One region of the Alteromonas sp. 38 genome, then DNA from elsewhere that is predicted to be linked to it. Evidence: predicted binding sites of a transcription regulator. Region 1 holds the regulator's gene; each other region holds the start of a gene.
The links. Region 1 encodes FNR, which switches genes on or off when oxygen is low (the NO sensors DNR and NnrR bind a similar motif). Its sites were predicted from a motif close to TTGATCTAGATCAA; they were not measured.
Positions count from the first base shown of each region.

Region 1 (10,893 bases):
TAACACGGTTAATTAAAGAATATGATCTTTAACTAAAGTCATGACTTGAAGATTTCATGGCTAAAAACGCTTTACTACCATGTAAGCCCACTGACACTGAACACTTAAAATACAGAGTAATATTAAAAATATATGCCTTACCTTAATGAATTTTTAACTATCGCCCTAGTACACCTTGTTGCAGTAGCTAGCCCAGGCCCTGATTTTGCGGTAGTGGTTCGAAATAGCCTCGCTTACGGTCGCCGCATTGCTATTTATACCAGCATTGGAATTGGACTAGCGATTTTGCTGCACGTTGGGTATTCATTAGTGGGATTGAGCGTAGTTATTGCCACCACGCCATGGCTGTTTCAAACCTTTAGTTATCTTGCGGCGGGTTATCTTTTGTATCTTGCGTATGGTGCATTAAAAAGCGGGCCTAGCCAACCACGAGTAGACGGCGAGTCTGGGGTAAGCAACAGCGTAGATAATCTGGATGAAACTAAGCTAGCTGATAACAAGGCGGCCAATAATAAAAAAGCTAGCTCGCAAATATCTGCGCAAAAAGCGCTTTGGATTGGTTTTTTAACAAATGGCTTAAACCCCAAAGCGACCTTATTCTTCTTATCGTTGTTCACCGCTATTATAGATATCGACACGCCTTTTTCAATCAAGCTTGGTTACGGTATTTACTTAGCCATAGCAACAGGGCTTTGGTTCTGCTTCTTATCCTACCTACTTAGTACCAGTAAAATTGCTCAACTTATTGGAAAAAAAGGGTACTGGCTCGACCGTGCAATGGGCGTTTTACTGGTTGGCTTGGCCGCAAAATTAGTCTTGGGCTAGCATTTCGCACAGATATTTATTCTTAGAAGCAAATCGAGAGTCATTACATTTAATCAACTAACACGTGGTTATTGGGGTTAATCGCCATATTTATGTATAATACGGCGGTTAAATTCGATAGCAGCAGTAGAGGAACGTGTGGCAGATAATAAAATGCCTTTTAAAGATAACCAGCCATTGAGCAAGCTAGAAAGAACACTTTCAAAGCAATATGATTTCGATATTAAATCGTTGTTTTCTCGCGCTAATGGTTTGGCTAAAGCAAATTTTTTAAGCTTATTCCAAGCATCATTGGTTCTATTTCTTACGTTTGTCGTACTCGGTTTTGTTGCTCAGAAGTTCATCACTTTTAATGAAGACGGCACCTTCATTTTTGAACACCAATCGTTAATTGAAATTGTCGCTATTTTCATAGTTGCACCACTAATCAGCGGGTTGTATATGATGGGGGTAAGCCATGCCAGAGGTCAAAAAACCACGGTATTTTCTATTTTCAGCTATGTCTCTTTAATATTCGCATTAGCCCTTACTCAATTGGTGAATGGCATTGTGGTGCAAATCGGCTTGGTATTGTTAGTGGTCCCTGGTGTGTACTTTTGGATGGCGACCTCTTTTTCACTGATGCTAGTTGCCGATAAATCGCTAACACCGCTTCGCGCTATAATTTTATCTTGCCGTGTATTTAATGCTTATTGGGCACAGTTAGCGGGTGTGTTTGCCATTTTCATTATATTGTTTATTTCCGTTCCCTTTACATTAGGTTTGTCCCTTGTTTGGGTTCTACCCCTGTATTTCAGTATGCTAGGCTTGTTGTATGAAGAGATGATTGGTGAAGAGGGCGAACCTACCCAATCTGAATCTGTTCAAAGTAAAACGAATGAGTCGAGCTTCGATGCATAAACGGGAAACCCTAAAAATTGTTTTAATTACTATCGCTGTATTGGCAGTAATAGTCATTAACGCGCTAATATTAACTAAGCGTGAGCCCGATATTTTAGATATTCCAGAAACACCTGAAGCGACAAAACCTGTTCCTGATTTTTCTGCTTATACTGATATAAAAGAAAAGAAGAGCGCGTTTTTTGATTACTTACGCCCTGAAGTTGAAAAACAAAATGCGTATTTACTTACCCTTAGACACTACATACAAACTTTGTATCGTAAGGCTTTGAACGAAGAGTCCCTAACTGACGATGACATTAGCCGCCTTGAGTGGCTACAAACTGAGTACCGCGTAAAGGCGGAACAACCGCTAACGTCTCGTCTGCTTGCATTGCTTCACAAAATTGATATTTTGCCTGCTGAACTCGTGCTCGTTCAAGCGGCAAACGAGTCGGCATGGGGCACCAGTCGTTTTGCTAGAAAAGGTTATAACTTTTTTGGTATTTGGTGCTTTGTAAAAGGTTGCGGTTTTGTACCTGGTAAACGAAATGCGGGCGCAACGCACGAGGTCGCGAAATTTTCCAGCCTTTCTCGCGCTACTTATACTTATATGCGTAACCTGAATAGACACGATGCCTATACCGATTTGCGAGAAATCAGAGAGCGGTTAAGAGCAAATCAAATCCCCATTACTGGTGTAGCCTTGGCAGAGGGATTAATGAATTACTCTGAGCGTGGCGCGGCCTATGTAGACGAATTACAAACCATGATCCGGTTTAACCAGGAGTTCTTAACTGAATGAAACGTATAGCATGCGCGCTTATTGGCGCATTACTCACCTCAAGTGTTGCCGCCGAAATGGTAAATGTGGAATATAGCCGTTTTTATAGCCACGTAAAAAAACTTGATAATGAAGACACTCAAGCTCTGCAATTCGCTTTTGGTTTTCTGAGGGTTGGTGAAGGGCGGTTATGTGAAATTAATAACGCTGAAATTGTCACTGACAAACAAACTATGCCATTGGAGGTTAGTGATGAGTATAGATTCACGGTACCTACGGAAAAAGCGCTAAAATTAGCGAATGCATTTATACGCATAGATTTAACGGAAGCGGCAAATGTGTGCGATATGTCAGTTCAGCTTGAAACAAAAAGTGAATACTTAACCGCCAGTTATACAAAAGAAGAGCTGAATTTTATCTATGGTCAATATGAAGCGTTCTTCAATGAAATGGGCAGCTTTTTATCGTTCTTAATGCCAACCGTTAAAGGGTTGATGTTGCAATTCGATGATAGAAACTTAGATTATATTACCCCAGAAGGGCTGCATATCAACAACGGTATACTTCACCTAGAACAAAGCGAAATCAACGAAATCAAAGGGCTTACCTTACCGAAAGCCCCACTTCGTGTTACCGCTATGGCATCAAGCTAACAGTTGATACTTAATTTGCTCAGCAATTCGGGTGATGGTTTCTTCACCCTTTTCGCATAGCTCTTGTGCACGATGAAATTCCATAATACCCACATCCGTTAATTGGGGCTCTATAAGAATATCCGGCGGATCGCCCGCTAAACGTGAACGTGTCACCCTCGCTTGAAGTATCTCCAGCGAACTACTCATTACACTTAAAATCCCTGGTGGGTTACCTCTGGGGACTTTATTAGGTGGTGGAGAAATCGTTTCTTCTATGGCCTCAATAGCGTCGCTAGCAACCCCTTCTTTTTGTTCGGTGTGCTTGCTGTCGGTTTCCGTTTCTTCTTTTTCTTTACTGTCAGGTGAAAACCATTGCTTAAGCACATTTTGGCTTTTAGTGAAAAAGTCTTCGGTTTTTCTTTGGTTCTCTTCGTGATCTAGTCGTAATTTTTCAAGCCTAAGTGGCCTGAAGTCAGCATTAAGGTTCACGGCAATCACAAAATCGGCACCAAGCTGTCGACATAGATTAACAGGCACTGGATTAACTACCGCACCATCAACTAACCAACGGTCGCCATGAGCCACTGGGGCAAATAGTGCAGGAATAGCGCACGAAGCTTGAATGGTGTTACCAATTTCGCCTGAACTGAAAACCACTTCACGGCCCGTGTACAAATCGGTAGCCACCGAGGCGAACGGTTTTTCCATTGCTTCGTAGGTTGGGGCACAAAATTCACTGGCAAGTTTATCAAACACTTTTTGCCCACTAGCAATGCCGCCTCTGCGTAAGCCAACACCCATCAAGGCGAGTACCTGCCAATCTGACAAAGAACAAGACCATTCTTTAAGGCCTTCTAACTTGCCACTAGCGTAGGCTGCACCGACATAGGCACCAATAGAGCAACCTGCAACGACGTCAATTTTAATACCCAGCTTTTCTAACGCTTGAATAATACCAATGTGGGTCCAACCTCTTGCGGCACCCGCACCTAATGCTAGACCAATTTTCATTTAGTTTGATTCCATCAAATTGATAACGTGAACCGTGTCGTCAGAAGGCTCACTTGGCGACGCGAAGGTGGGAGGATCGAAACCAATATCACCGTCTTCAACTGGGCCGTTCTGCGTAGATATACCTTTAAAGTCGTGCAAATTCTGATCGACCAAATGCGATGGTGCTACATTTTGAAGCGCACTAAACATAGACTCAATACGTCCAGGAAAACGACGATCCCAATCTTGTAGCATGGCCTTAACGTTCTGACGCTGTAAATTCTCTTGAGAACCGCACAAGTTGCAAGGAATAATAGGAAATTCTACGGCATCAGAATAACGCTGAATGTCTTTCTCGGTACAATAGGCAAGGGGCCTGATCACAATGTGTTCACCATTGTCGCTAACCAGCTTTGGCGGCATTGATTTAAGCTTACCGCCATGGAACATGTTCAAAAAGAAGGTTTCTAGCATGTCGTCACGGTGGTGGCCAAGCGCAATTTTAGTGGCGCCTAATTTTTTGGCCGTGTTGTATAAAATGCCCCGACGTAATCGTGAACAAAGCGAACACGTGGTTTTACCTTCAGGCACTTTGTCCATAACAATAGAGTAAGTATCTTCTTCTACAATTTTGTATTCAACACCTACACTCTCAAGGTATTCAGGAAGTACATGTTCTGGAAATCCTGGCTGCTTTTGATCTAGATTAACCGCAATAATGTCAAAATGAATTGGCGCGATGCGTTTTAAAAACATAAGAATATCAAGCATGGTGTAACTGTCTTTTCCTCCGGACAAACACACCATCACTTTATCGTTATGTTCAATCATGCCGAAATCAGCAATCGCTTTACCTACATTTCGACGAAGTCGCTTTTGTAGCTTGTTAAAGCTGTATTTTTGTTTGTTTTGAGACGCGGTTAACGGGGCGTCTGCACGGTTTGTGCCTGCACTGGTCATATCAATAGCTTGGTTACTGCGAAAAAAACCATTATACAGTAATCAGGTAAAATTGAATGTGCGAGGTTAAGATTTTTTGTATCTTGTCGGCACTAGCCGCTAGCAAAAAACAATAGCGCAAAAGACTATAGAGCGGTGCTAGCAAACAGTGCCGACAGGCTGTGTACAAACACGTTTGCATTACCGTGAAAGGGGCGAAATAAAGCCGTCTGGTTTTATTGCCAGTACATCACACACAAGTTCATCAATAACATGTTCAGCCGTGTTACCTATAAGGGCCGCGGAAATACCTACTCTGCCAACGGTACCAATGATCACAAGTTCGGCATCGATATCTTTGGCTATTCTTGGAATGACTTTTTCAGGAAGCCCCTCTTTCACATAACAGCGCTCGCTATCGATAGCATACTTTTCGCTGTGTGTGTTCATCTCGAGTTCGTGATGATGCTTTACCGCGTTGTTGTATGTGTCTGGGTCGAACTCAGGAACTTCAATAGCAATATTAAGCGGTGTAGCAGGGTAGCTGTTAACCAAATTTACGTTGCCGCTGAGTAATGCGGCATAATCGTTAGCAATAACTGTGATTTTGTCGTTGAGTAGCGCATGTTCGTCGTCTTCACTGCCTACATTTACCGCCGCAATAATTTCGCCGTTTTCAGGCCATTCATGTTCTTTAACCAACAATACGGGGGAGGGGCATTTTCTAAGGAGATGCCAGTCTGTAGGAGTAAAAATAACGGAGGCTAAATCGTCATGGCGCTTGGTTGCTTTTACAACCAAGTCTATATTGTTATCTATTACGTACTGCACAACAGCTTCAAAGGCACGGTTATTCCACTCAACAACAATATCGGTTTTTTCAAACCCTAAATCGCTAAGGATTTTCCGTAACCAACCCGCATGTTCCTTAGTGACCGCATCGCGCATAGCTTCACGATCATCAGGGCTAAGCATGGTTGTCATATCGTAAGATAAGTCGTAAACCACCAGCATGGCGGTGACAGAGGCACCTGTCTTTTTGGCAAGTTCATATGCACGGCTAAGCGCAGGTTGGGTATCTCTATCGGCTTCAATGACCGCTAAAATACGTTCATACTTAATCATAACCCCTCCAAACATTTTTAGATTTTTGGTTGCTACAATTTAAGTGTAATACCTATTTGCTATTACGTAACTTGTTTTAGATCAAAAGCTTTGATGATTAGCTATTACAGGCGATATTAGGTGCAACCACAGACGTTAAACGTTGTGACATCTCATCAAAATCTAAAATAGTGATGAGTTTACCGTCCACTTGGATAATATTTTCTTTTTGAAAACGGCTTAATAAGCGGCTAATGGTTTCAATAGTTAGACCCAGGTAGTTCCCAATTTCATTTCGGGTCATGGTTAGGTGAAATTCTTTATTTGAAAATCCACGTTCTTCGAAACGTTGAGAAAGCTGAGAGAGGAAATACAATAGACGTTCTTCCGCTGAGCGCTTATTAAGCAACATCATGAGGTCATGATCTTGTTTAATTTCCGCACTCATGAAACTCATTATTTGATGTCTTAACTTCGGAAATTGAACCGACATCTCATCAAGCGTCTCATACGGTAATTCGCACACCATGGCGGTTTCTAATGCCTGGGCATAGCTTTGGTGCTTGTTTTCCCGTAATGCATCGAAGCCGATAATATCGCCAGGGAAGTGAAAACCTGTAATCTGCTCTTCACCATCTGAATTGGTGACGAAAGACTTAAAAGAGCCCGTGCGTACTGCGTAAAGAGAGTTAAATGTATCTCCCGACTTTACCAGCAAATCACTCTTGTGAAGGGGTTTCTTTCGCTCAATAATATCATCTAAAGATTCAATCTCAGTCTTGTTTAGCGCAACGGGTAAACACAAGTGGCTGAAACTGCAATTTTGACAATGAATTGAGAATTGGCTTCCTTTGCTCATAAGTTCAAACTATAAATAGGGTCGACTTAATATAATCTTACTCTTTTGTTTATGAAATTGCTGCATAAATTAAAAAGAGAGCGTAAATAGCCAATATTCCAGAAAAGCATTGTCTTACCACGGGGTGCCTGAAACCGGCTATTAGGTACTGACTACCTGCGCTTGCCGCCAGCAAAGTGGGCAGAGTACCTAACCCAAAAAATAGCATAATGGCAGCGCCGTCAACGGCCGAGCCTGATGCTAATGACCACGTTAACGTGGAATAGACCAACCCGCAGGGAAGCCAGCCCCATATAAAACCATAGGGTAGTGCATAAACCGGGCTTTTGAATGGAAGAAATCGTTTAGATAAGGGCTGAATAGCTTTAAATAACCCGCGCCCCATAGCTTCAATATAATTCAATCCTTGCCACCACTTTCCCAAATAACACGCTAAAAGCACCAGCATAACGCCACTAATCAAAGATAAAACGGGTTTAGCGATAGGCACAAATTCGGTTGCCATTTGGCCGACAGCGCCTGTAATAGCACCGGCTAATGTGTAGCTGAGGATACGGCCAAAATTATAGGCAAGGGTGTAGGGTAAAGCAGGTTCATTACTTGGCGTTACCGTGCGTAGTGCCGCAACAATACCGCCACACATGCCAACACAATGCACTCCACCAGCAATTCCAATGAAAAAGGCAGAGAATATATTAACCTCTGTCATCAGTTTCTTTACGTTGTTGTAACTGCTTTCGCTGCTCGGCTAGCTTCTTTTCATCACCTGATAAATCATCATCAAACAAAATGCTATAGCCCTGTCTATCAAGGTCTTCAAACTGATTGGTTTTAACCGCCCAGAAAAAGATAACCAGCGCCAACGCAACAATGATGATAGCGATGGGAATTAAGACGTAAATGATACTCATGTTATTTACTTAATAACCTCGTTGAATTGGTGACCACAATAATACTACTCAGTGACATGCCAACCACGGCCATCCAGGGAGAGAGTAAACCCGACACCGCAAAAGGAAGAATGATTATATTGTAACCTACTGACCATGCGATGTTTTGCTGAATTTTACGCTTTGCCTGTTTAGCCACTGAAAATAAGGTTGGTACCGACAGCAAGCTGTCTCCCAGCAAAATAACATCTGCCGCTGTTTTGGCTACATCGGTGGCGTTTCCTACCGCAACCGCCACATCTGCACTTGCAAGAACAGGGGCATCGTTTATACCGTCGCCCATCATCATGACTTTGCGGCCTTGCTTTTGTAACGTATGCACCTGAGAATACTTTTGCTCAGGCGATAGGCCACCTTTCGCTAAATTGATAGGTAAGCTGGCAGTAAGTGCATTAACATTATTTTGTGTATCACCACTTAACACCACCAATTGATGTGCATTCAGTGCGTTGAGTGTCGCTAAGGCATCTTGACGCAAGCTATCATTGACGCAGAACGCCGCCATTAATACACCGTCGGCACACAAAAACACATTTGCCGGTATGTCTACCTTAGAGGTGGTTGGTAAGTTACAAAATACGGCTGAGCCCATAGTAAAAACTACGTTGTTTATCTCACCACTAATGCCACCACCTGGTGTAACGGTAAATCCGTTCATGCTATTAGGTGGGGTTTTATTTTGTGACTTAACATTATCGCTGTCGAAGGCACGCGCAATAGGGTGCTCAGAACGAGACTCTAACAATGCGGTGAGCGCCATTACCTGCACCGGATCTACCCCTTTAGCAAACCAGCGCTGTTGCAACGAGAACTTGCCTTCGGTTAGTGTGCCGGTTTTATCAAGGGCAATAGTATCAATATCGTTGAGTTGCTCTAACGCATCAGCACGCTTTAACAAAATGCCCTGACGATTTAGCTTTGCCATGGCACAGGTTAACGCTGACGGTGTGGCTAAGCCAAGGGCACAAGGGCAGGTTGCCACTAATACCGAGATGGTGATCCAAAACGCTTCTTCACTGCCCACAAACGACCAATAACTGTATGTTAAAGCCGATATCAACAACACCGAGAACACAAAATAACGGGAAAAGTTATCGGCAATTTGCGCGGCTTTTGGTTTACTTGCCATGGCGCTAGCCTGCAAACGTACTATTTGGTTGACTAAGGCATGCTTTAAGCTTTGGGTTACTTTAACCGTTAGTGTACCATCTTGATTTACTGTACCACCATAAACTACATGGCTGGTCGATTTACTTACGGGGTTAAATTCTCCCGTTAACATAGACTCATCAACCGCAGCAGTGCCGTCTAGCACGATACCGTCTACAGGGATGGTCTCACCAGGCTTTATTAATACAACATCATCGGGCACTAGCAGCTTTGCTAGGCATTGAATCATACTGCCATCATCTTGAATTTTAGTGGCAGATACAGGAATATACTGCATCATGTTGGCTGAAATTTGCGCCGCACGGTGCCTGCTTCTATGTTCGAGGAATCGGCTTAACAGCAGTAGAAAGATAAACATGCATATGGATTCAAAATACACTTCACCTTGCTCTAGCAAAGTGGAACGTAAACCCGCAAAGTAGGTGCCAAATACCGCGAGGGTGACAGGCACATCCATATTCACGGTTTTTGCGCTTATTGCCTTCAAAGCACCTAAATAGAACGCGCTTCCTGAATAAAGTACTACTGGGGTGGTAAGGGTGAGTGCAACCCAATAAAAGTATTGACGGGTTTCTTGTTCAATGGCACCAAACCAATCGAAGTAAAGCCCAGCCATTAGCATCATCACCTGCATGGTCATGATGCCTGCCAAGCCTAACTTTTTAATAAACGATTTTTGCTCGCGCTTATAGCTCGCTTCATGTTCATCAGGGTGAAACGGTGAGCCAACATAACCTATGCGTTTTAGTGTGGTGAGTATCTGGCTAAGCTTAATAACATCGGGTTCCCAGGTTATTAGTGCGCGGCGCTCCTGAACGTTTACGGCGACTTGCGCAATGCCGGATACTTTTGAAAGCTGCTTTTCAATCAGCCAACCGCACGCTGCACACGTTATGCCTTCAAGGGTTAGCTGTATTTGCTTGTGCTGTCCTTCGTCAAAAACAAACTCTTCTTGAAGGGCTGGGTCGTCATAAACATTAAGCGCAGAAAGGCTTTCTAATATACCATCGTCTGACTTTTGGGCAGGCTCAGTACGAAACTGATAATAATCTTCTAAGCCATTATCAACGATGGCCTGAGCAACCGCTTGGCAACCAGGGCAGCAGAGCTGCCTAGTTTCACCTAATATTACTGCTTCGTATTTGTGTGTTGCATCGTTAGGTAACGCGCAATGGAAACAAAGGTTCTCGCTCATTACGGGTTAAACTTGATAGCGCCAGAATAGGGGAGTTGAAGCGTATTTTGTACTTTCCAGCTGTCATCTATAGGAGAAAGCGAAACTTGCCACTTACCGGTTAAGTCTTTTTCAACAAAACCCCGGTAAATACCATTAGCATCACGACTTAATAATACACTTGTATCACGCTCTTCTATGGTGACATGATAAAAATTCAATTTAAGCGCGTTTCCTTCTGCAGGAATACCTGAATGGAATTTTACTGCAATACTGCCATCAGTAATGGTTAACTCAGTGGTAATATTTTTTCGTTTTGCAATGGCTTCTTTATCTAGCCGGGCATTAATGGCTTTACCTTCTTTGTAATAGTCGTCTACCACTAAGCTATCTTCGGTTGAAATAGCTAGCTTTAACAATACGCCTCCCATTATCAAAGTGATAAGAGGAACTGCGATAAGAAACCACGGCCAAAATTGTTTATACCAAGGTGTATTCATTAATGACATCAACTCGTTTACTACGGGAAAACCGGCGCGATAAAAAGCTAAAGCACACAGTCGGATAGGGCTATTTTCTCA
Region 1 covers NZ_LR733300.1:1,909,255-1,920,147, reverse strand. Annotated here, with positions in the region: gene cobB (Sir2 family NAD+-dependent deacetylase) at 1-32, shown strand, start outside; gene FLAVO9R_RS08200 (LysE family translocator) at 133-825, shown strand; gene FLAVO9R_RS08195 (stress protein) at 964-1,725, shown strand; gene FLAVO9R_RS08190 (glucosaminidase domain-containing protein) at 1,718-2,509, shown strand; gene FLAVO9R_RS08185 (DUF2987 domain-containing protein) at 2,506-3,141, shown strand; gene FLAVO9R_RS08180 (patatin-like phospholipase family protein) at 3,133-4,134, opposite strand; gene ttcA (tRNA 2-thiocytidine(32) synthetase TtcA) at 4,135-5,076, opposite strand; gene uspE (universal stress protein UspE) at 5,257-6,180, opposite strand; gene fnr (fumarate/nitrate reduction transcriptional regulator Fnr) at 6,278-7,018, opposite strand; gene FLAVO9R_RS08160 (sulfite exporter TauE/SafE family protein) at 7,068-7,727, opposite strand; gene ccoS (cbb3-type cytochrome oxidase assembly protein CcoS) at 7,714-7,929, opposite strand; gene FLAVO9R_RS08150 (heavy metal translocating P-type ATPase) at 7,931-10,333, opposite strand; gene FLAVO9R_RS08145 (FixH family protein) at 10,333-10,812, opposite strand.

Region 2 (10,893 bases), 1.2 Mb from region 1:
TTCGATTGGGATAAAGAAGTCACTAAGCTAAACGACCCGGCCGACTATGCACGCGCGACCGAAAAAGCGTTAAAAGATGGCTACGATGCCGTGAAAGTAGACCCTATTGTTTACGATAAAGACGGTGTCACCCACTTCGATCGCACTAAACTTTTCTCTAAGCCAGAACTAAAGCTATTTAAAGCCCGTTTACAAGCCATACGCGACACCATGGGTGAAGACGGCGATATTATTTTTGAATGCCACAGCTTGTTAGGGGCATCTACCGCCATCCAGCTTGGCGATATTGTTGAAGAAATTGGCTGCTTGTATTACGAAGAACCCGTCAATTACTTGAATTCAAAACTACACGATAAAGTGGCTAAAAACGTAAACGTACCGATTGCTGGTGGTGAACGCTTGTATCATCGCTGGGACGTGCGCCCTTATTTAGAAGACCAGTCTATTGATGTACTACAGCCTGACGTAGGCTTGTGTGGCGGCTTTACTGAAGCGAAAAAAGTATGTGATTACGCCGATATTTATGACGTGCGCATTCAAGCCCATGTATGTGGTGGGCCGGTGGCGACAGCAGCAAGTTTGCACTTAGAAACCGCAATACCTAATTTCTTAATTCACGAACACCACACCTACGCCATTAAAGACTGGAACCGTGAACTTTGTCTGCAAGACCCACAACCCGTAAACGGCTTTATTGAAGCGCCAGATACCCCAGGGTTAGGCATCGATTTGAATGACGAGATTGTTTACCGCTCGCCTCATATGACAATAACTGAACTTAAATAGCGAAACACATAGATTGGGGCAATGGTTCTCCTTGCCCCGACTGTTTTCAAGGATAAGAAGAAGTATGTCAGCCTCGCCTTCCCCATCGACTATATTATGTTCGTCGCCCGTCTCGATTGTTACTTACACGCCAATCGCGTTAACCCGCAAATTCAGTGCGCTTACGCCGTCTTTAACCAGTAAAGTTGAAGAAGCCATGCACCGCCAAGATTGGGTGCTCAATCAAGAAAGTAAACTGGACATGGGTTATGTATCAACAGACTCAGACTTATTAAGCCCCATGTTTACCCCATTGGTAAAACTTGAAATCGATCATGAAAGTCCGGCTTTTCAGCATGCGTTTTCAACCCTAGAAGAAATAGGTCTTCAGCTTCAGGGGTTGAATTTACGGTTATATCAAACCGGCATTGCGACCTTACAAGCTACATTGGCACCCGCATCTGAGGCTCAACTCACTCTGTGTTGGCAGAAAATTAAAAGCAGAGATATCGAACAAAGCCTGTCTTTAATTTTACAAGCGGCAGGAGGTGTAATGATTAACTTGCTGAACACCACCTTCGATACACTGAGTAAACGCTGTAAGTTACTGACCTCTGAACTTACAGACAATGATGCGGTATTGTGGACTGGACGTTGTTATATTACCCGCGTTCCAGAATCTACCGAAGAAGCCAAACAGGTGTTTTCAATTATCCACGAAAACCCACCCAACAATTGTGAGAACAATGAGGCTTTCTTTCGTTCGGGAAATTGCCTATTTTTAAACAATGATATTTCGCTGTCGTTGGATAACCGACGGGTTTTGTTTTTACTTCAGCATTACAATGCTATGTTGTATGCCTATCAACAATCGATGAGCAACGCCTATCATCAGCTGCAATCGCTTAAGGCACTGTCGTCGGGCAGACGCAGAAAAGCCCTTGAAAAGTTGATCCAGCGCATGGTTTCAATTAGAACCCTAGCGTATATTCGATTGGAGTTTTGCGATTCGCTTCGAGGCCTGCAAGGGAGTCGAAAACCATTGGCGAACGCACTCATAGATGCATGGGAAATTATTGCCGTAGAAGACAGTTTACTTGATAGGGCAGCCTATATTAATAACGCAATATCAAGTTACGAGAACCAACTTAATCGTGCTATAAATAAATCGATTGAAGTAATACTCATGTTAATTGGGGGTATTTCTTTGGTAGATATTACCAATAATTTTGTCGCCGCCTCACACTCTGTGAAGCACGATTCAACGTGGGGTATCTACGATATATTCTCGCTAATGTCATCTGAAAACACGGTTAACTTAGCCTTAATAGCGGTGCTATTAATGGCCTTACTATTTGCGAAGAACAAATGAACAAGCGTACTAAATTTACGATTATATTGACACCAGGTTCACACGCTTACGAGCCAGTGAAACACGCGTTAAACGAATATTTATCTACCTATTATGGTGGATGCACACACATTGATTGTGAAGGTTCATGGCGCGAAGATGCCTGCGAATTCAAGCCTCGCTACGACGCCAGTTTGATCACAGAAAAATCACTCTGTGTGTGGTGCGCGGTAATGCCAGATAAAGCAGAGCGCTTTGTGGATGAGCTTCGTGCCTTCCTCACTATATTGAAAAAACAGCAAAGCGCAGAATTTAGCTTTATTCATATAGAAAGCCAGACGGTGGCCGCCCACCATCAACTTATAGACTAATACGAGGCTTAAGGATTTAGCGTAGCACCTTGTAAGCGGGGCTGAGAAGAGTCGTTTAAATATCTACGCCATACCAACGCGCGGTATTGTTTGCCATTAGGCTACACTTTGCGTCAAGGGTAAAATTTGCCAGCATTTTTTCGTATTGTTGCCACAGTGTTTGATAACTGTGGCTCCAGTTAGAAAGTGGGAAGTTACTTGCTAACATTACTCGCGACACACCAAATATAGCGACTGTTTCCACGACCACATTTTGCGCACTGCGCCAATGCCAATCTCTGCACTGCATTTCCCATCCCGAAAGCTTTACCGCCACGCGAGAACACTGAGCAAGTGCTTTCATATTAATACGCCACTGCTTAACGTAGGCAGCTGTAACGGCAGAACTTAATAGTGCCGCACCTGTGTGATTAATAATAACTTGCAGTGTCGGTCGTGCTTCTAATAGCCTAAGTAATGCATTGACCCCCTTGCTGTCACCCACATCCAATTGGGCATCGAAAGACAACCCATATTCGCTACAACGCTTCAGCGCATGTTTTGTTTTAGGGTGGGTTAATATAGAGGCGGCTTGTTCATCTAAAATATGGCGAAGCCCCGCCACTGAAAAGAACCCTGCTAATATTTCTATATGAGACAAGGTACTTTCACTACACAAATCGATACTTGCAACGCTTTTAAAAGGTAGTTGAGCACGCTGTTCTAAATAACGGATTTCGCGCCAAGGGCGTTGATTATCGAACCCTGCCTCAATATGCACATAACCAGCAAGAGTGTGACCGCTGGAAAGTGTTAAACTTCTCTCACCGCACGCCAACGCAATGGCTTGCTTATCCTGCCAATACGGCGGGTTTTGCGGCTTCAGCCAGTGATAATCACCCGCCTCTTGGGCAAAGAAATGTAGATGACCATCGACGATATTCACTTGGCGGTATAACCGCCATCAACAGCGTGTAAGCTGCCAGTAATAAAGTTCGCTTTTTCACTGCAAAGAAAGTACACCAGTTCAGACACATCTTCGGGTTGGCCAATTCGGCCAATGGGTTGCTCGGCGGCCTCTTGGGCTACGACTGCGGTTTTATCAGCACCTGATGCTGCAACGTACTTGTCAATGGCGTGGTGAAACAAGGGCGTTTCAATCGTGCCAGGGCATACTGCGTTGGCTCTGATATTAAAAGGGGCATAATCCAGTGCTGTGGTTTTTGCCATAGACGCTAAGGCAGACTTTGTTAACCCATAGGCAAAAGAGTTTTGTTTACCCACAAAACACTGATCTGAACCCATCATCACAATAGCCCCGCTTTTTTGTGCTTTCATGATAGGTAATGACGCTTTAATTGCGCCGTACGCCCCCTTAATATTTAGGCTCATCACCTTATCAAGCAATGCTTCATCGGTGTCTTCAATGGTTGCCGACACGTGCATGCCTGCGTTACAGACCAACGCATCTATACGGCCATATTTCACCGCGATATTATCAATAGCATGACGCACCTGTTCCACATTACTGACATCACAAGCCACCCATTCAGCGTTAGTTGGTGTGTCGTCAAAATCTCTTACATCTAGGTTTATCACTCGGTAGTCATTTTCACTGAATGTATGACAAACCGCTAACCCTATTCCTAAGCTACCGCCGGTAACGACACAAACTGATTTTCCGTGGCTCATGAGTACTCAACTTCTTAATACATGGAATTAACTATAGTTATAGGATGCCAGCGAGCTATCGAAAAGCAAGCTTTGGCAAAGATTATGATGGCCTGTGATATAAATTTAAAGGCGTTGAGTGGTTATTGTACAAATACAGCGATATTATTTTTCATTAACTTTCCCTTAACGGGCTACTCTGTCTATGCTATTTGTGTCTATAATGTGGCAAAATTAAAACACTTGTTTGAAAAGGGAGTCTTCCATGCCTCTGTACCACGCCCCTACTACCGATTTTCAGTTCTTACTTAAGGACTGGTTAGGCCTAGATGCCCACTATGAAAAGTTGGGTATCAGCGATTTTGATAGCGAACTGGCTAACGAGATTATTGCACAAGGCGCTAAATTCGCCATTGATGTTGTTGCACCATTAAACCGTGAAGGTGATGAAGAAGGCTGTAAGCTGGAAGACGGAAAAATCACCACACCGAAGGGTTTTGCCGACGCTTATCAGGAGTATGTAGCCAATGGCTGGAACGCCATGCTAGGCACAGCTGAATATGATGGCCAAGAACTTCCCTACACCATGGCAGTGCCTGTGCATGAAATGCTAAATGCCGCAAACCTAAGCTGGCGTTTAACGACTATGCTGACAGAAAGTGCCACATTAGCGGTGACTAAACATGCTAGCAAGGAATTAAAAGACAAGTATCTCGCTAAACTCATCAGCGGCGAGTGGACAGGTACGATGAACTTAACCGAACCGCATGCTGGCACCGACCTTAGCTTACTTAGCACTAAGGCTGAACCACAAGGTGACGGAAGTTATAAAGTGACAGGTAATAAAATATTTATTACTGCTGGCGATCAAGACTGGAGCAGCAATGTTATTCATTTGGTACTTGCTCGCTTACCCGATGCGCCTAAAGGCGTGAAAGGCATTAGCTTGTTTTTAGTGCCCAAGTTAATGCTTGATGATAATAACGAGCCAAGTACTGCGAACTCGTTATCTGTGGGAAGTATCGAACATAAGATGGGTATCAAGGCGAGCCCGACCTGCGTGATGAATTTCGATGAGGCTACGGGCTGGCTAGTGGGTGAAGAAAACCAAGGCTTAGCCTGTATGTTCACTATGATGAACGACGCACGCTTCCAAGTTGGCTTACAAGGTCTGGGAGCTGCAGAAGCTTCTTACCAAGGTGCGTTAACGTATGCCCGTGAGCGAGTTCAATCTCGTGCGCCGCAAGGCATTCAAAACCCTGACGGAAAAGCCGATCCTATTGTATTTCAGCCTGATGTAGCCCGTATGCTACTCACGCAAAAATCACAAATTGAAGGTAGCCGCGCACTCTCTTTGCTTTACGCAAAGTACATGGACATAGAAAAACTAGGCACTGACGAGGAAAAAGAAAATGCAGATAAAGTGTTGCAGTTTCTTACACCAATTTGCAAAGCCTACATGACAGATATGGGCCTTGAAACTACTAGCATTGGGGTGCAAGTATTTGGTGGTCATGGGTTTATTCGTGAGTGGGGCATGGAGCAATTGATGCGTGATGTACGTATCGCTATGCTGTATGAAGGCACTAACGGTATTCAGGCATTAGATTTAATTGGTCGAAAATTAACCCGCGATGGCGGGCAAATGATGGAAGCAACTTACGGGGCGTTTGCACAGTTGGTTGCTGATATTAGCGATGCTGAAAACAAAGGGCTGGCGCAAGGTCTACTTGACGATTGGCGTGCATCATCGGCTGACTGCCTAGGTATGGATGGCACTACTGCAGCAGCGGCAGCAGCAGATTACTTAGCCTATTCTGCCTACTCGCTAATTGGTGTGCTGTGGTACAGCATGGCAGATAAAGCGGCGAGTACAGATAACGCGGTGCTAGCTTCTTCTAAGCAGAAAACCCGTGACTTCTATATGCAGCGAATATTGCCGCGTCGCAATGCACATAAGCAAGCATACTCAGCAGGCTATGAAAGCACACTGGCTATATCTGGCAGTGAATTCGATTACATTTAACTATAATCGTTAAGTAAAAAAAAACCGCCGATAAAGGCGGTTTTTTATTATCTTATCAATACAACAACAGCAAACTAAAACCCGTTAAGCTCTGGTGTTGTTGCTGCTCATTGGCACCATCACAAACGATGAGCAGCGGTGTTAATCGTGACTCACTATGCTTTGTGCAAACGTATCGTTAAACCAATCTTCAATCATGTTCTTCTCGTAAACCAGATTATCGGTGCTCAGCCTACGATTAACAGTATTCATGAACATCATATCTTTAATCTTAACGTCTTCGCTTTTAAGCACGGTGTTATCACTGCCAGAAAGTACATATGAAAACGACATTCTGGGAATGTCTATTTCCTTAATGATCCTTACATCAGTAGCAGACTGCCCCATACCAACAAAAGATGCAGGCCAGACCTGACCGGCTAAATCTAAGTCTGTTACGGTAATTAACAGCTTTTGATCTTCGGGAAGTTTTTCAGCGAGTTCAATAAAAAATTCATCGAGCTCTTTAAAAGTACGCTCTCTAAAGTGCACGCGAGATTCATTCGACGGCTTAACATCTCGGTAAGACTTTGGTTCTTTCCAAGTTACTTCAACCTGTGCTGCTTGCAACACACCAGACATACCCACGCTGGCGAGCAATACCGCACATAAACTTAACTTAGCTATTTTCATGTAACCCCCTACCTTGTTTTTAGAAACCCGGTATTAGTCAGCTACAAAGACTGAGTAAGCGGGTAACGGCGCTTAGTGAAGCATGGTTTCAACCATAGCAATGCTACTACTTTTATCACAACTATATGCTCAATAATAGCACAGGTAGCTGAACGTAAAGTGAATGGCTTTATCTATATACACGGTCAAAATGGGAAGAATTAGAGGACACAAGAAGCAAAGAAAAGAAACAAAGCGTTTATCGCTAATTATTTATCGGGTTCGAGTAACTTTGATTGCTCTATCAGTGTACATAACTGCTTGCGGTTGTCGCGACTAAAGTTAGGGTTTATATCGGTGGTTTCGCAATAAGCGCTATGAAAGCGCGTTACCGTTGAACGACTTGCCAGTATTCTTCGAAGGTAGTTCGCTTCGAATTCTTTTAAAGGAGCCAGCTGCGCCGCGGCCTGATTTCTTAACGTATCCAACTCTCGTTGTTCAGGTAACTCAGAAATAGAAACAAACCAACCTGAGACGGTACTTTGTATATCTGAAAAAAAGTACTGAACAAAAGGCGAGCGCAGCACAATCACCAATAATACAATTTCAGCACAGATGACAAAGAAACGAAGCATTTAAAATTATTCCACTACTACACTTAATTTAAACAACGCAGCTATCGTTAGTTATTTTTAATAAACACTTTCATCAAAAAAATCAAAAAGATAATTACTTGTATAATTTTCATTCGGTATTAAAAACTATTATCGCTATAAGAGTCAACTAGCATTAAGTAAAGGCATACCGATAAAATATAATTTCTGAACTTTCAGTATTGACTGAAAGATAAATAAAGATGATCATTGATCTATGTTAAACACGCTGAAATTTCAGCTGTTATAATGCGCCGCGCAATACAAGAAGTTGGCTAAGGTTTTGAAAAAATGAACGAACAGATTCCGGTTAAAAACGTTACCCCAGTAAAGGTGTACAAACCCGCATCATCCACTGAAGGGAAACGATACGATTCGCGCAGTCGCATTTATGTTCGTGCGGTTAAAGGCCCTCTTGAAACATTCAGGCGTTTCTTTGGTTTGTTTTTCCTCGCCTTATTTGCCGCTATTCCGTGGATTAAATTCAATGGTCAGCAAGCGGTGTTACTCGATATTGTAGAGCAGCGCTTTTCTATATTTGGGTTAACCTTATGGCCGCAAGATTTAACCTTACTTGCTTATATTTTTATCGTGGGTGCATTCGCGCTTTTTTTCGTGACGACCTTTGCAGGCAGAGTGTGGTGTGGTTTCATGTGCCCTCAAACCACCTGGGTATATATCTACACGTGGTTTGAAGAAAAAATAGAAGGCCCAAGAAATAAACGCATAAAGCTAGATGCGCGAAAAATGGACGCGGATAAGTTTGTTCGCAAAATCCTCAAACATACGGCCTGGGTGGCAGTTGCCTTGCTTACCGCACTCACCTTTGTGGGATATTTCACCCCAATCGGCGCGCTCTTTATTGATTTTTTCACCTTCAACACGGGTTTCTGGGCAGCGTTTTCAGTGGTCTTTTTCGCGGTATGCACATATGCCAATGCGGGATATATGCGTGAAATCATGTGTACCCATATTTGCCCTTACGCGCGTTTTCAATCTGCCATGTTCGACAAAGACACCTTTACCGTTTCATACGATGCGAAACGGGGCGAACAACGAGGTCCGCGTCCGCGTAAATTAAGCCATGAACAGGTTCACGAAAAAGGCTTGGGCGACTGTATTGACTGTAATTTATGCGTACAGGTTTGTCCTACCGGTATTGATATTCGTAACGGCTTACAATATGAGTGTATTAACTGCGGCGCGTGTGTAGATGCGTGTAACGGCGTAATGGATAAAATGGGTTACCCCAAAGGGCTAATAAGCTTTACGTCGGAAGAAGAGCTGGCGGGGGGTAAAACACACATTGTACGGCCTAAGCTTATCGGCTACCTTATCGTTCTTATTGTCATGACAGGGTTATTGGTTGCTGACATTGTGACCCGCGTGCCTCTGGAAATTGACATTATTCGCGACCGTAATTCGTTATATCGCGAAACCAATGAAGGGTTAATTGAGAATGTTTATACCGTTAAAGTACTCAACAAATCTCAACAAACTCAGACCTATACCATTTCGGTTCAAGGGCTGCCTGAATACACCTTTATTGGTAATAAAGAAGTGACGGTACAAGGTGGTGAGGTTTATAGCACACCGATTTCGGTTGCAACTGACCCGTATAATCTGGAAGATGTGGTAACAGACATTCAATTCACCGTTACCACTACCACCGATTCAGGTGAAAGTGTAACGGTTAATGAGCCAACCAAATTCCTTTATCGATGAAAGATTTTTCGTTTTCTGGATTAGATCCAGACACTATATTAGATGCCCTGGAAACTCAGGGCATTTTTCTTCAAAGCGGCTTACTTGCTCTCAATAGTTACGAGAACCGGGTTTACCAATTTCAAGCCGATGACAACAAGCGTTACGTGGTTAAGTTTTACCGCCCCGCCCGTTGGACAGACGCGCAAATTATAGAAGAACACAGCTTTGCCCAAGAACTTGCTGATAACGAAATTCCTATTGTGGCGCCCTTAGCGCTAAATGGAAAAAGCCTTCACCATCATGGAGATTACCGCTTTACGGTTTTCCCTTCTGTAGGTGGGCGCCAGTTTGAGAACGATAATTTAGATCAACTTGAATGGATGGGACGCTTTATTGGCCGTATTCACCGCGTATCTCAAGCGAAAACTTTTAAGCAACGCCCAGATATCGACACGCAAAGCTATTTAGATGAACCTAGACAGGTTTTAGAAAATAGTACCTTGTTGCCCGATCACCTCAAAACGGCCTTCTTTGCTATTTTGAACCCCGTTATAACTGCGGCTTCCTCATCATATAAAGCCACCGACGTTATTCGGCTACACGGCGACTGCCACCCTGGAAATATTCTCTGGCGTGATGGCCCTACCTTTGTTGATTTAGATGATTGTCGAATGGGCCCCGCCATTCAAGATTTGTGGATGATGTTAAGCGGTGATCGCCAGCAGCAGTTATTACAACTTGATACATTGGTTGAGGCTTATGAAGAATTTCAGCCGTTTAATACTAATCAACTTGCGTTAATTGACCCCCTTCGCGCCATGCGTATGGTGCACTATATGGCATGGCTGTCTCGCCGCTGGGAAGATCCAGCCTTCCCTCGCGCTTTTCCGTGGTTTGCCGACGATAAATACTGGGAAGGTCAAATTCTTGCGTTAAAAGAACAGCTTTCTGCCATGCAGGAACCGCCTCTTAAAATCGGGTATTAGATCGCAAAACCTGAACACACTCGCTATTTATTAGGCACTTAAGCTATACTCCTTCGCGCTTAGGTGCCCATCAATGGGTTAAACGGGAAATCAGTGAAATCTGATGCTGCCCCCGCAACGGTAAACTCAGTGTGAACACACACATTCTCCTAAACACGCCACTGTGTCATCGCTATTTATATCGCGACATGGGAAGGCCGAGAAACCATACATTGTATTGGTGAGTGAGCCCGGATACCGGCCTAGCTTCACGGCAGTTAATCTGCTTACATTCACCCTTGTACTCGGGCGGAGTACATAGCGAGAAATACAATGAAATTTCAAACACACTTTACCTGCACTGCAGTTTATGCTGCCGTGGCAACACTGCTGTCTGCACCCGTTTTAGCGCAAACTCCTGATACCATTGAAACACTTACCGTTACTGGCACCCGTTTACCTGTACAAATAGCCAAGCTACCTGCATCGGTAAGCGTACTAACCGAGCAAGATATTCAAGCCTCAGGCGCAGTACAACTTACCGATTTAATTCGCGGCTTACCAGGTGTGAGCCTTTCTCAATCAGGTAGCCCAGGCGGCCTTACCGAACTTCGTGTTCGAGGCAGCGAAAGTAATCACTTACTGGTGCTTATTGATGGCGTGGTGTCTAACGACATTGGCCAAGGAAGCTTGATAGACTTGGCCCACTTGACCTCAGCGAACGTGGTACGTATAGAACTACTGCGTGGCCCGC
Region 2 covers NZ_LR733300.1:724,729-735,621, reverse strand. Annotated here, with positions in the region: gene FLAVO9R_RS03145 (mandelate racemase/muconate lactonizing enzyme family protein) at 1-786, shown strand, start outside; gene FLAVO9R_RS03140 (hypothetical protein) at 851-2,137, shown strand; gene FLAVO9R_RS03135 (hypothetical protein) at 2,134-2,487, shown strand; gene FLAVO9R_RS03130 (amidohydrolase family protein) at 2,543-3,412, opposite strand; gene FLAVO9R_RS03125 (SDR family NAD(P)-dependent oxidoreductase) at 3,409-4,158, opposite strand; gene FLAVO9R_RS03120 (acyl-CoA dehydrogenase family protein) at 4,403-6,163, shown strand; gene FLAVO9R_RS03115 (DUF3016 domain-containing protein) at 6,305-6,835, opposite strand; gene FLAVO9R_RS03110 (hypothetical protein) at 7,084-7,449, opposite strand; gene ccoG (cytochrome c oxidase accessory protein CcoG) at 7,759-9,192, shown strand; gene FLAVO9R_RS03100 (serine/threonine protein kinase) at 9,189-10,160, shown strand; cobalamin riboswitch at 10,205-10,420, shown strand; gene FLAVO9R_RS03095 (TonB-dependent receptor plug domain-containing protein) at 10,473-10,893, shown strand, end outside.
Region 2: the regulator FNR is predicted to act here: its motif matches at 7,678-7,691, upstream of ccoG (cytochrome c oxidase accessory protein CcoG).

Region 3 (10,893 bases), 400 kb from region 1:
TTCAGTCTCGCGCTATTGCTGGTTTTGCCAACAATACTGTCATCTTTTGCTTACCCGGCTCTACAGGCGCTTGTAAAACCGGTTGGGAAAAAATTATTGCTAGCCAGTTAGATGTCGATTTTAAACCCTGTAATTTCGTTAAACACTTGGTGTCGTAATGGCCACATTTAGTCATTTAAATGCAGGCGGCGAAGCTAACATGGTGGATGTTAGCGATAAAGCAGTAACCGTCAGAGAAGCCACTGCCCAAGGGTATTTATATACCAGTCCAGAGGTTATCGCCCAAATAAGCAATGCCACTATTGCTAAGGGCGACGTATTTGCCGTTGCGCGTATTGCAGGTATTCAGGGGGCAAAGCGATGCGCCGATCTCATTCCGTTGTGCCACCCTCTTGCGCTCTCGAAAGTAGATGTAAACTTTGCCATCGAGCCCGAAAATAACCGCATAAAAACCACCTGTTTTTGTAAACTAAATGGCAAAACAGGGGTAGAGATGGAAGCCCTTACTGGTGTGAACGTGGCCCTGCTTACCTTGTTTGATATGTGTAAGGCTATCGATCCTGGTATGCGCTTAGAAGGCATTCAGGTACTTGATAAAAAAGGCGGAAAAACAGGGCATTGGAAAAGTGATAATGAATCGACTAGCAGCCACACCAACGACAAAAAAACATTAGGTGAGTAATTTACCTTCATAGGAAATAAAATGAATGTAACCGTGAAAACCTTTGCACAATTACGTGAAATTACCCAAGAAGGTTGCTTTACGTTAACGCTGCCCGACAACGCCACCAACATGGGGGATGTTATTAGCCTGCTAAAAAGCCGAAGTAATAACTGGGCGCAAGCCCTGGGTGCTAGCAACAGTGAAAAAGTCGATATGGGCAGCAATAGCAATGTGCTTATGGCGCGCAACCAGCAACTGTGCGATACAAAGACGCTTATACAGGCAGGCGACGAGCTTGCCTTTTTCCCACCAGTTACAGGGGGGTAACCATGTTCGCATTAATTGGCAACGCCGACTTCGATCAACAGTGGCTATACAATCGCTTACGTCAAGAAGCTAGCCAAAAAGCCAAAGGTAACGTGGGCGCAATTGTTACCTTTACCGGCTTGGTGCGTGACAATAATGCCGATGGCAATATTTTAGGCATTGAACTTGAGCATTACCCTGGCATGACAGAGCAAGCCTTAACCGACTTAGTGCAGCAAGCAATAACCCGGTTCTCACTGACCTCTGCCGGCGCGGTTCACCGTGTAGGCCGTTTGTATAATGATGAGCAAATAGTCTGGGTTGGTACTGCCGCACCGCATCGGGCGGCGGCATTTGAGGGTGCTAACTTTTTGATGGATATGCTGAAACAATCGGTACCCTTATGGAAAAAAGAGTTCACCCGAGATGATTCACGATGGGTTGACGTAAAGTCCTCAGACGATAAGGCCGCTTTGGCCTGGTTGAGAGAAAAATAGCAATGGCGGTTGGCGCAAAGATACCGGCGTGTTTAAAAATGATACTCGCGTATTTAAGAATTTCCCCCGCGTTTTTAAGCATGCAAGTTGGTAAACCTAAAGGCCGCGCGGGTACGTTTCTATCTGTTGTTTTTTTTACTCTGTGTATTGTCTGTAATGCGGCAGTATCAGACACTAATCTCTCTTCATATGAACAGACCGACGCTTATAAAAATGCCATTGCTGATAATAATGCTATTTCCAAAAACAACCATCAGCATGATGAACACCATGAAATAGTCGCTTCTAAGGAAGACGCCGCTACTTATGACACGGCAGTACCCATATTATCTTCGCCATTACAAATTGCTGTAGCCGCAAATTTTGCCAAGCCTTTACGCAGTATCGCCAATGATTATTTCAAGAAAACCGGGCAAGAAGTCAGTGTTACCGTTTCTTCCAGTGGAACCCTATTTGCGCAGCTTACCCATGGTGCTCAATTTGATGTATTCCTCTCTGCCGATACTGCTAGGCCCAATGCGTTAATAAAGGCAGGGCGTGTTAACGCTGAAGATGTGCATGTTTACGCTAAAGGTAGGTTGGCCTTTCTGTCTTCTCATACTACAGCTTCAACACCACACTTTACTGCTGGGGCATTGGCTGGGAAAAAGCTGGCTATCGCTAACCCTAAACTTGCTCCTTATGGCAACGCAGCAAAGCAGTATCTTGTTAATACCAATCAGTGGAATGCTGTTTCCCCCCATATTGTGATGGGTAAAAACGTACTTCAAACCTATCAGTTTTTTACTACAGGTAACGCCGATTATGCCTTGGTGGCATACTCCCTCGCCCTAGCTGACAAGCGAATTAATTGGACTGATAAGCGAATAAATGAGGCTGATGAGCAAAATATTTCTGGGCGCAATGCTTATGTTGAAGGCGATGTTGAAGGCGATGGGGCAATACTCATTCCCGACACCCTGCATCAACCAATATTACAAAGCCTTGCAGTTACCGCCGCAGCCGACAGAAAAGCCGCAGCATCTGCATTTGCTCGTTACTTATTGTCATTAGACGTACAGGGAAATTTGCCCAATTGGGGTTATCAACCCGCTGATGATTCATTATCGGTTAGCGTAACTTCCAGTATTAATGAGAACAAGCGAGTAGATAACAGAGTCACTAGGGGTATACCATAAATGCTAGAACATAGCGCCTTTACTGCGGTAGGGTTAACCCTAAAACTGGCCTTTTTAACCAGCGTGCTGTTAATGGTATTGGTTACTCCTCTGGCGTGGAAGTTGGCAAACTGGCAACATAAATTAAAACCCGTATTCATGTCGGTACTTGCATTACCTTTAGTGCTTCCCCCCACCGTGCTCGGCTTTTACTTGTTGGTGGCTTTTTCGCCCCAAAGCCCAGTTGGGGAAGGGTGGCAATGGCTCACCGGCCATCAGCTAGCGTTTAGTTTTGAAGGCTTAGTGATAGGCTCTTTTATTTACTCATTACCCTTTGCGCTGCAGCCCTTGTATAGCGGCTTTACTCAACTCGATAAACGGTATGTTGAAGTGGCGCATTCATTAGGCTTTGGAAAAATAGAGACGTTTTTCAGCATCATACTTCCTTTGTGCAAAGCCCCATTTATAGTGGCATTTGGCCTTAGTTTCGCCCATACCATTGGTGAATTTGGTGTGGTGCTAATGATTGGGGGGAATATTCCAGGCGAAACCCAAGTGCTCTCAATTGCATTGTATGAACATGTTGAAGCCTTAGAATATGGCCAAGCACATGCACTTTCGTTGGGGCTACTATTGTTTTCATTTTTACTGCTTACGCTGCTGTATCGCTTTAATGGAAAAGGAGGGCAAGGTTGGAGTTCAATATCTCGTTAGAAAACCGCATTAGTGCGAAAGCCGCATTACCATCTTCCATGCAGGTAGTGGGTATTACCGGGCCATCAGGTGCGGGTAAAAGCAGCTTGCTTCGTGCGCTAGCTGGGTTCGAACAAGAAGCATCAGTAAGTGTTAATTGGTTTGCTGAAGATGCTAAACCTATTGCTAGCGCAACAGTTAACGCGCATTCAGCAACCAAGGAAATAAACGTAAATAGCGCGCCCATCCGCGTGCGGGTAGGTTTGGTATTTCAGCAGCCTATGCTATTTCCTCATGTAAATGTAAAAGGTAATTTAGCACTGGCCGAACGTCATGCTGGCTCAAAGGCGTTAACAGTTGAACATGCTATTGCTGGTTGTGAGTGCGAACATTTGCTGCATAAATCAATAGGCAGCCTTTCAGGTGGTGAAGCGCAGCGGGTGGCATTAGCGCGTGCACTGGTTAATGGCCCAGATGTGCTGATGCTTGATGAGTCGTTAAGCGCATTAGATGCAGCTTTACGTAGCAAAATTCTGCGATTTCTAGTCAAAACCTGTGGCCGCTTAAATATAAAATTGATCATGGTGTCTCACGATGTTCAAGACTTGGCTCTATTCTGTGATGGGCTGATATCTGTAGTTGATGGCGCGGTAGAGGCGACGGGTTCAGTAGCTTACGTTATGGCGAAAATCGCCAGCCAGGGAAGTGTAGAAAATCCCTGTGCAATTTTAGAAGGCGAGGTAATTCAAAAGTCGAAAGATTTTCCTTATCCATTTACACGTTTGAATGTAAGCGGCAACGTACTTTACGCCAAAGCTACCGTGCAATGTGATAATAAACTGAATACGGAAAACAAAGATGAGCAAAGGGTAGGCACTTACCAGTATCCGCAGCGAGGAAAAATAGCCGTTTTTGCCAGCGAGGTGAGTATTGATACCAATACACAAGTGAATGTGCCCTCTAGCAGTATTTTAAACGCGTTACCGTGCGAAGTGGCGGAAATTTACTTCTCTGAAACACCGCAATCTAAAGAACATCAACTACAAACCGCAATCGTGGTGCTATCCCATGGTAATCAAGCGTTGTATGCCAGAGTAAGCACCTTGTCGATTGAACGGTTGAAACTTGAACCTGGTTTATCCGTGGTAGCTAGGTTCAAACTTCAGTAGGTTTGCAAAGCGTTTTAAAGCGCTGCGTTTACTATTACTAGGTGCTAAATTCCCGGCCCTAAACTCCCACTGCCTAAATTGCCGCAGAATAGCGTGAAATATGGTGACCTTTGTTTAGGTAAGCGTCGAATCTTGCACATATTGCTCTTATATAAATGCGAGACTTATCTGGCACACTAATATATCGATCGCGAAGTTCAATAATACCGTCGTCTACTAACGATTTAAGGCTCGTTAATTCAATACAGAAATAGCCATTGAATTTAATATTGTACTTGTCTTCAATATCTTTCTTATCTAAATACAAATTACACATTAAAGACATAATCACGTCTCGACGAATGCGATCGTCTAGGGTTAACGCAATGCCGTTGGCGGTTAGCGGTATGTCGTTGTCCAACCGGTTGTAATAGTCTTTAAGTTGTTTGGGGTTCTGGCCATATGCATTGCCTATTGTACTAATGGCAGATACGCCCAAACCAAGTAAGTCACTGTTTTTATGCGTGGTGTAGCCTTGAAAGTTTCGGTGCAATACGTGGTTATGCTTAGCCATGGCTAGTGTGTCGCTGGGCTTCGCGAAGTGATCTAAACCAATCATTTCAAAGCCTGTTTTAGAAAAACTTTCTACTGCCATTTGGTGCATTGCCGCTTTTTCATCAGGGGTGGCTAGGGTATCTAGCGGTATTTTGCGTTGGGCTGCGAATCTGTCTGGTAAGTGGGCATAGCTAAAAAGTGACACTCGGTCGGGTGACATGGCTTTTACCGCCACTACCGTGGTGCGAAACTTCTCCATAGTTTGTTTGGGCAAACCGTAAATTAAGTCCAAATTGACCGAGGTATAGCCTATGTTTTTTGCATCAAACACTAATTTGGCAATGTGTGCGGTACTTTGAACCCGATTGATAGACTGCTGAACATCTACATTAATATCTTGTACACCAAAGCTAACACGGGTGTAACCTAATTCATTTAAATCTTTTAAGTATTCACAAGTCACATTTCTAGGATCTAACTCAATTGAAAATTCAGCTTCGCTGGAAATAAGAAAGTGTTTCTTAATCAGATACATTAAATAGGTATGTTGTATAGTTGAAAGAAAACTTGGGGAGCCTCCACCTAAATGAAGGGCTACCACTTTCTTATCTTTATAAAGCGATTTTTTCGCTACCATCTCTTTTTCAATGTAGCTAAGGTAATGGTCGGCTTTTTCGTTGTGGCGAGTTACTATTTTATTGCAGCCACAGTAATAGCAAAGCTGTTCGCAGAAAGGGATGTGAATATATAAGCTTATGGTATCGGCGCCGCAGTTTTCAGACGCGCTCTCTAATAACCCGTCGTTCACCGACTCGAATTTAAGCGCAGTAGGGTAAGAAGTGTAACGTGGCGCCTGTTGTGCATATTTTGTAATTGTACTTGTGGCGCGATCAATTGGCGAATTCATAGGTATTTTCTGCTTAGTTTGCTAGTAAAGTAGCGAAAGACACTTATACAGGTGGCCTTTCTTTCGTGGTAAACCCATTTCATCATTGATAATAATGCAAACTAGTAAGGTGTTTATTGATCTCGTTCAAGGTTTTGCTCTTAAACATACTCATTATAGTCAGTTTTCCAATTTTGCTAGTACAAGGCCTGCTGGTAAGGAAAAAAACGCTCAAATTACCGGAACCTACCGGTAAAAGAGTGGGTTGCTGCCAGTGCGCTAGCAATGCCCCCAACAAGGTGCATCTTAAAGGCGATGCGCATAGCGGCGTTCCGGTAAGCTGTCAGCAAATGAAGGCTCCCTTGGCGTTGCTTATTGCGGGAGATTCCGCTGCCGCTGGCGTGGGTGTATCTACTCAAGAACAAGCACTGTCTGGCTGGTTAATTAACAGTTTGTCGGAAAACTTTTGCGTTGATTGGGAATTAAAGGCCAAGACAGGGGTTAACAGTACGGATTTGTTATCCATGTTGCAGCGGGCTAAACCCAACCGTGATCCTACGTATGATGCTAATTCAACGTCCCTCTCAACAATCACTTCTACCCATAGTTTCGACACGCCTCTTCAATGCAGATCGTTCGACGTGGCGGTTATTTCAATAGGGGTAAATGATGTAACGGGTTTTACGTCCTTGCGCCGGTGGCGTAGTAATGTCACGCAAATAATTGAAATACTAAAAGCGCGATACCAGTGCAGGTCAGTTGTATTTACCGCACTGCCTCCTATGCACGAATTTCCCGCGCTACCCCAACCGTTACGTTGGGTGTTAGGGCAAAGAGCGAAGTACCTCAATACCGCCTTGCTTAAGCTGGTGAACAAATATCATGGGGTTAACGTACTCACACTAACCTTAAACCCAATAGGTAATGATCAATCAGACAACACGCTCAAATACATGGCTGAAGATGGCTTTCATCCGCAAGTTGCAGGCTATCAATTGTGGTCTAACGCTGTTGTGAAGTTAGTGAACGAAGAACTTGATGAATTGGTCGGTAAAAATAGCAATGTTGGTTGAAGCTGAAAGGTTCACCCCTACAATACATTATTCATTTAGTAGGTGTTTAAAACCAACAATATTTAACGGCTTCGCGCTGGAGGTGCAATGAAAAGAGTAACGATAGATATGGTGTCAGACGTAGTTTGCCCTTGGTGCATTATTGGTTACGAACGTCTACAAAAAGCCATCGCGCAATTAGACGATATTGAAGTAACTATTCAATTTCACCCGTTTGAACTTAACCCGGACATGCCGCAAGAAGGACAGGACGTTCGTGAACATATAATGGAAAAATACGGGCTTACTCCAGCACAAAGTGATCAAAACCGAAAACAACTTATTGATGCAGGTGCATCGGTTGGTTTTAAGTTTGATTACTTCGACGGCATGCGTATGGCGAATACCTTCAATGCACACCAAGTACTGCACTATGCAGGGGAAAACGGTAAGCAAGAAGCGCTAAAATTACGCTTATTTGCCGCCTATTTCAGTGAAAGAAAAAACGTGAATGATATAGACGTGTTAGTAAGCGAAGCGGTGTCTGTGGGGCTAAACGAGCAAGAGGTAAGTGAACTTCTGGCCAATCAAACCTATGCAGATGTCGTTCGAGAGCACGAGAACTTATGGTTGCAACGTGGTATTCAAAGCGTACCTACTTTTGTGATTGGTAATAGCGGTGTTGCGGGTGCACAAGACCCAGAGACGTTAGCGCAATTTATTGTTCAGGCATCTACTGAGCAATGAGTAATCAGCTAATACACCTTTTAGCCCAGTGGCATCCGCTAAAGGATGCCCACCAGTGGGTGCTGGGGCTTATATATAAGACGGAAGGCTCTTGTTACAGGAAAGCGGGGGCTGTCATGTTGTTCAGCAATGCTGGGCATCAACTAGGTGTGTTAAGTGGTGGCTGCCTTGAATCAGACATTAACAAACAAGCCCAGCGGGTAATGCAAGATGGTAAGCATCGTACAGCAGTTTACGATGATAACGATGAAGAAGACATTGCCTTTAAACTAGGTGTAGGCTGCGGCGGGGTTGTACATTTAGCGCTGTTACCTGTAACTAGTGATAATCACTATTTACAGTTACATACTGTGTATTCATATTTGGTGAGCGGGCAACCTTGTTTATGGAAGCAAGAAGTTAATGGCGAACTTTCCTCCTCAGTTAGCGTTTGCGACAACCAGCAAGCGAGTAACAGCGAACAGGCTGACAACACCACTCGTGTGAAGCCTGAAGCTAAAAAAACGGCCGCTTTACTTGATACCCAAAACGGTAAGTGCTTTCTAACAGTACCTTGTGAACCGCCTCCACACCTACTTATTGTTGGCGGTGGATACGATGCCACTTTTGTGGTGAAGATGGCAGTGCAGCAAGGGTGGTCGGTGAGCGTATGGGATCCTAGGCCAGCACAGGCAAGGGTAGAGCACTTCGGTGATGCTAACTTTATTGTCGAGTCGACAGAAGTCGAAGCACTGAATTTGCATGTCGCAGAACACAATATCGATGCAGCGGTGTTGATGTCTCATCACCGACAAATAGACAGTAATGCCTTAGCAATGTTATCTCGGTACCCGCTGAAGTACGTGGCCATGTTAGGGCCTATTCACCGTAAAGAAGAAATGTTCGCGTTAGCTGGGGTTAAAGAAAGTGATTTTAAAGGCTTCTTCGCCAGCCCAGCTGGGTTTAATATCGGTGGCGACTTGCCAGAAAGCATCGCGTTGTCGATTATTGCTCAGTGCCATGCAGTACTGGCAAACAAATTTCCGACATTAAAGTAGTTATGTGCAACACGCAGTTTATATACACACTCCTTAAAAGTCTTATACATGGCTTCAGTAAAAGCCCCGTGCAAGCCCCATAAAGCCTCCATAACTGCCTCCATAACTTCGTCCATAACTGCCACGAAGTAGATAAATAGCCCCAAAGTAGATGAATAAGTGGGGCTTTTTATTTAAGGTTACATCGCTTTTGTTTTAACAAACGCAATAGTTAAAAACGCTTTCTTACCGATATACCATAGGAGCGAGGTGCGCCTGGGTAGGCCATCAGTTTTCCTTCTTGCACTGGCACATCAAAACCACTTCTAGCGATATATTCTTCATCCAAAAGGTTTCGAGCCCATACAATAATTTCGGTGTCCCATTCCTCAAGCTGAAGTGAAAGTCGTGCATTAATAATCTCGTATGAACCAGACTGTTTATAGGGGTCGTTGGAATCATCCAAATATACTTCCCCTGTATACTGATAATCTGCGCTTATTGTGGCGTCGTAACTCGCTACTAAAAAATGATGGTTTAGCATAATTGAAAGGCTATTTTGAGGCTCAAAACCCACTCTGTCACCGTCTCGTGCACAATACGGGTCGGCAGGTGACGCACGGCCCGGATCGTCAATACCCGTATGCCATGAATAGGCCACCCAACATGTACCTTGTTTGAAGGTATCAAAATTGGCTAACGTGCGTGATGCAATAAGCTGAAGTTCCGTGTTTGCACTCATTAACCAAGTGGTTTCAAGCTCCAGTCCCTTCACATGAATGTCGCCTGCGTTTTGCAGGTTAAAACCGGTACCTGTGAAAGTGGTGGCTTGAAAATCTTCAATGGTTGAATAATGCGCCGCAACATTTACCCGCACACCATAATCAGGCCAATCCTGTTTCAAGCCTATTTCTGCACTACGCGCTTTTTCGGCCTCAAAAGTGGCATCTAAAGACGGTAAAATACGATCAGTATTAGTGCCGCCTGCTTTATAACCAGAGGCTAAGCTGGCATAAATTAGTTGGTTTTTATTGGCCTGATAAGCAAGCTTTATCGTGCCCGTTAACTGGCTATCATCTATTGCTTCGTTTAAATCAGGTCGTGGCAGTACCGCTGATGAACCCAAGAAAAAATACCCCCATCCCGCCTGTTGAAAAGGCGCTAGGGCATTTAGCGAGGTTGGACTAATTGCAGTACCAGTATTGAGCGCTACGCCAATATCATTTAACGCTGTTACCGCAGCACCTATATTGGGCCTGCTTTCGGGAGCGCCGCTCAAGCCATCAATACCTGGGCCTTGTTCGGTGTACCGGCCAGCTATCGACTTCTTTTCATCGGTAAAACGCATGCCAGTCGTCAAGGTGATTGTGTCAGACAGCAACCAGTCAGCTTGGGCAAAAAATGCAACACTGTCTTGTTCTTGATTTGCCGTGTGCATAAATACGGTATTGCTTGGTGCTGCCACCCCAGAAGGGGCTATTAACCCGCCAGTGGCCGCACTAAGTCCATCAATCGCACTTGCCAAGGGAAGTAATTCAGCACCTGCAATGCTAAAAAAGCTATCGAATGCAAACTGTGTCGTGGTGTTAAAGGTTAAATCTAAATTTTGGCTAAAGTAATAGGCACCCAAAAGGCCACGAATTTTATCGCTTTTATAATGCAATCTAAACTCTTGAGAGAAAGACTGTTGTTTTGCATCGTTAGTGGCGGTTAATAAATCCGCATCTGAAAAATCGGTATCTACAATATCGATGCTATCAAAGGCGCGATAAGCCGTAATACCTACCAAAGACCATTGCTCACTAAGCACTACATCAATTTGCGCCGAAACACCTTTATCTTCCATTTTTGAAATAGGGGGTTGAGATAACGATGTGGTGAAATCGTAGAAATCGTCAGTACTGTAAATGGTGGCGTTAAACGGGGGCTGAGATAACAACGCATCTGTGCCAAATTTGCCAGGGATGTCATTTGCCTGAAAATTGTTTTGCCAAGTAAGTGCACCGCAACAACGCTCATTTAATTCACCGTAATCGGCAATGATGCGAACGCTGACATTTTCTGTAGGCGTATAAAGCCACTGAGCCTTTATGGCTGAGCGGTTTTTGTTATTTAAACTCTGCCCAGAAGTGGCATCGGTAATATAGCCATCACCATCGGTTTTAAACCCTG
Region 3 covers NZ_LR733300.1:1,509,838-1,520,730, forward strand. Annotated here, with positions in the region: gene moaB (molybdenum cofactor biosynthesis protein B) at 1-158, shown strand, start outside; gene moaC (cyclic pyranopterin monophosphate synthase MoaC) at 158-682, shown strand; gene FLAVO9R_RS06490 (MoaD/ThiS family protein) at 704-991, shown strand; gene FLAVO9R_RS06495 (molybdenum cofactor biosynthesis protein MoaE) at 994-1,467, shown strand; gene modA (molybdate ABC transporter substrate-binding protein) at 1,470-2,645, shown strand; gene modB (molybdate ABC transporter permease subunit) at 2,646-3,338, shown strand; gene FLAVO9R_RS06510 (ATP-binding cassette domain-containing protein) at 3,317-4,486, shown strand; gene hemN (oxygen-independent coproporphyrinogen III oxidase) at 4,560-5,927, opposite strand; gene FLAVO9R_RS06520 (SGNH/GDSL hydrolase family protein) at 6,167-6,979, shown strand; gene FLAVO9R_RS06525 (DsbA family oxidoreductase) at 7,067-7,705, shown strand; gene FLAVO9R_RS06530 (XdhC family protein) at 7,702-8,742, shown strand; gene FLAVO9R_RS06535 (TonB-dependent receptor) at 8,954-10,893, opposite strand, start outside.
Region 3: the regulator FNR is predicted to act here: its motif matches at 6,044-6,057, upstream of hemN (oxygen-independent coproporphyrinogen III oxidase).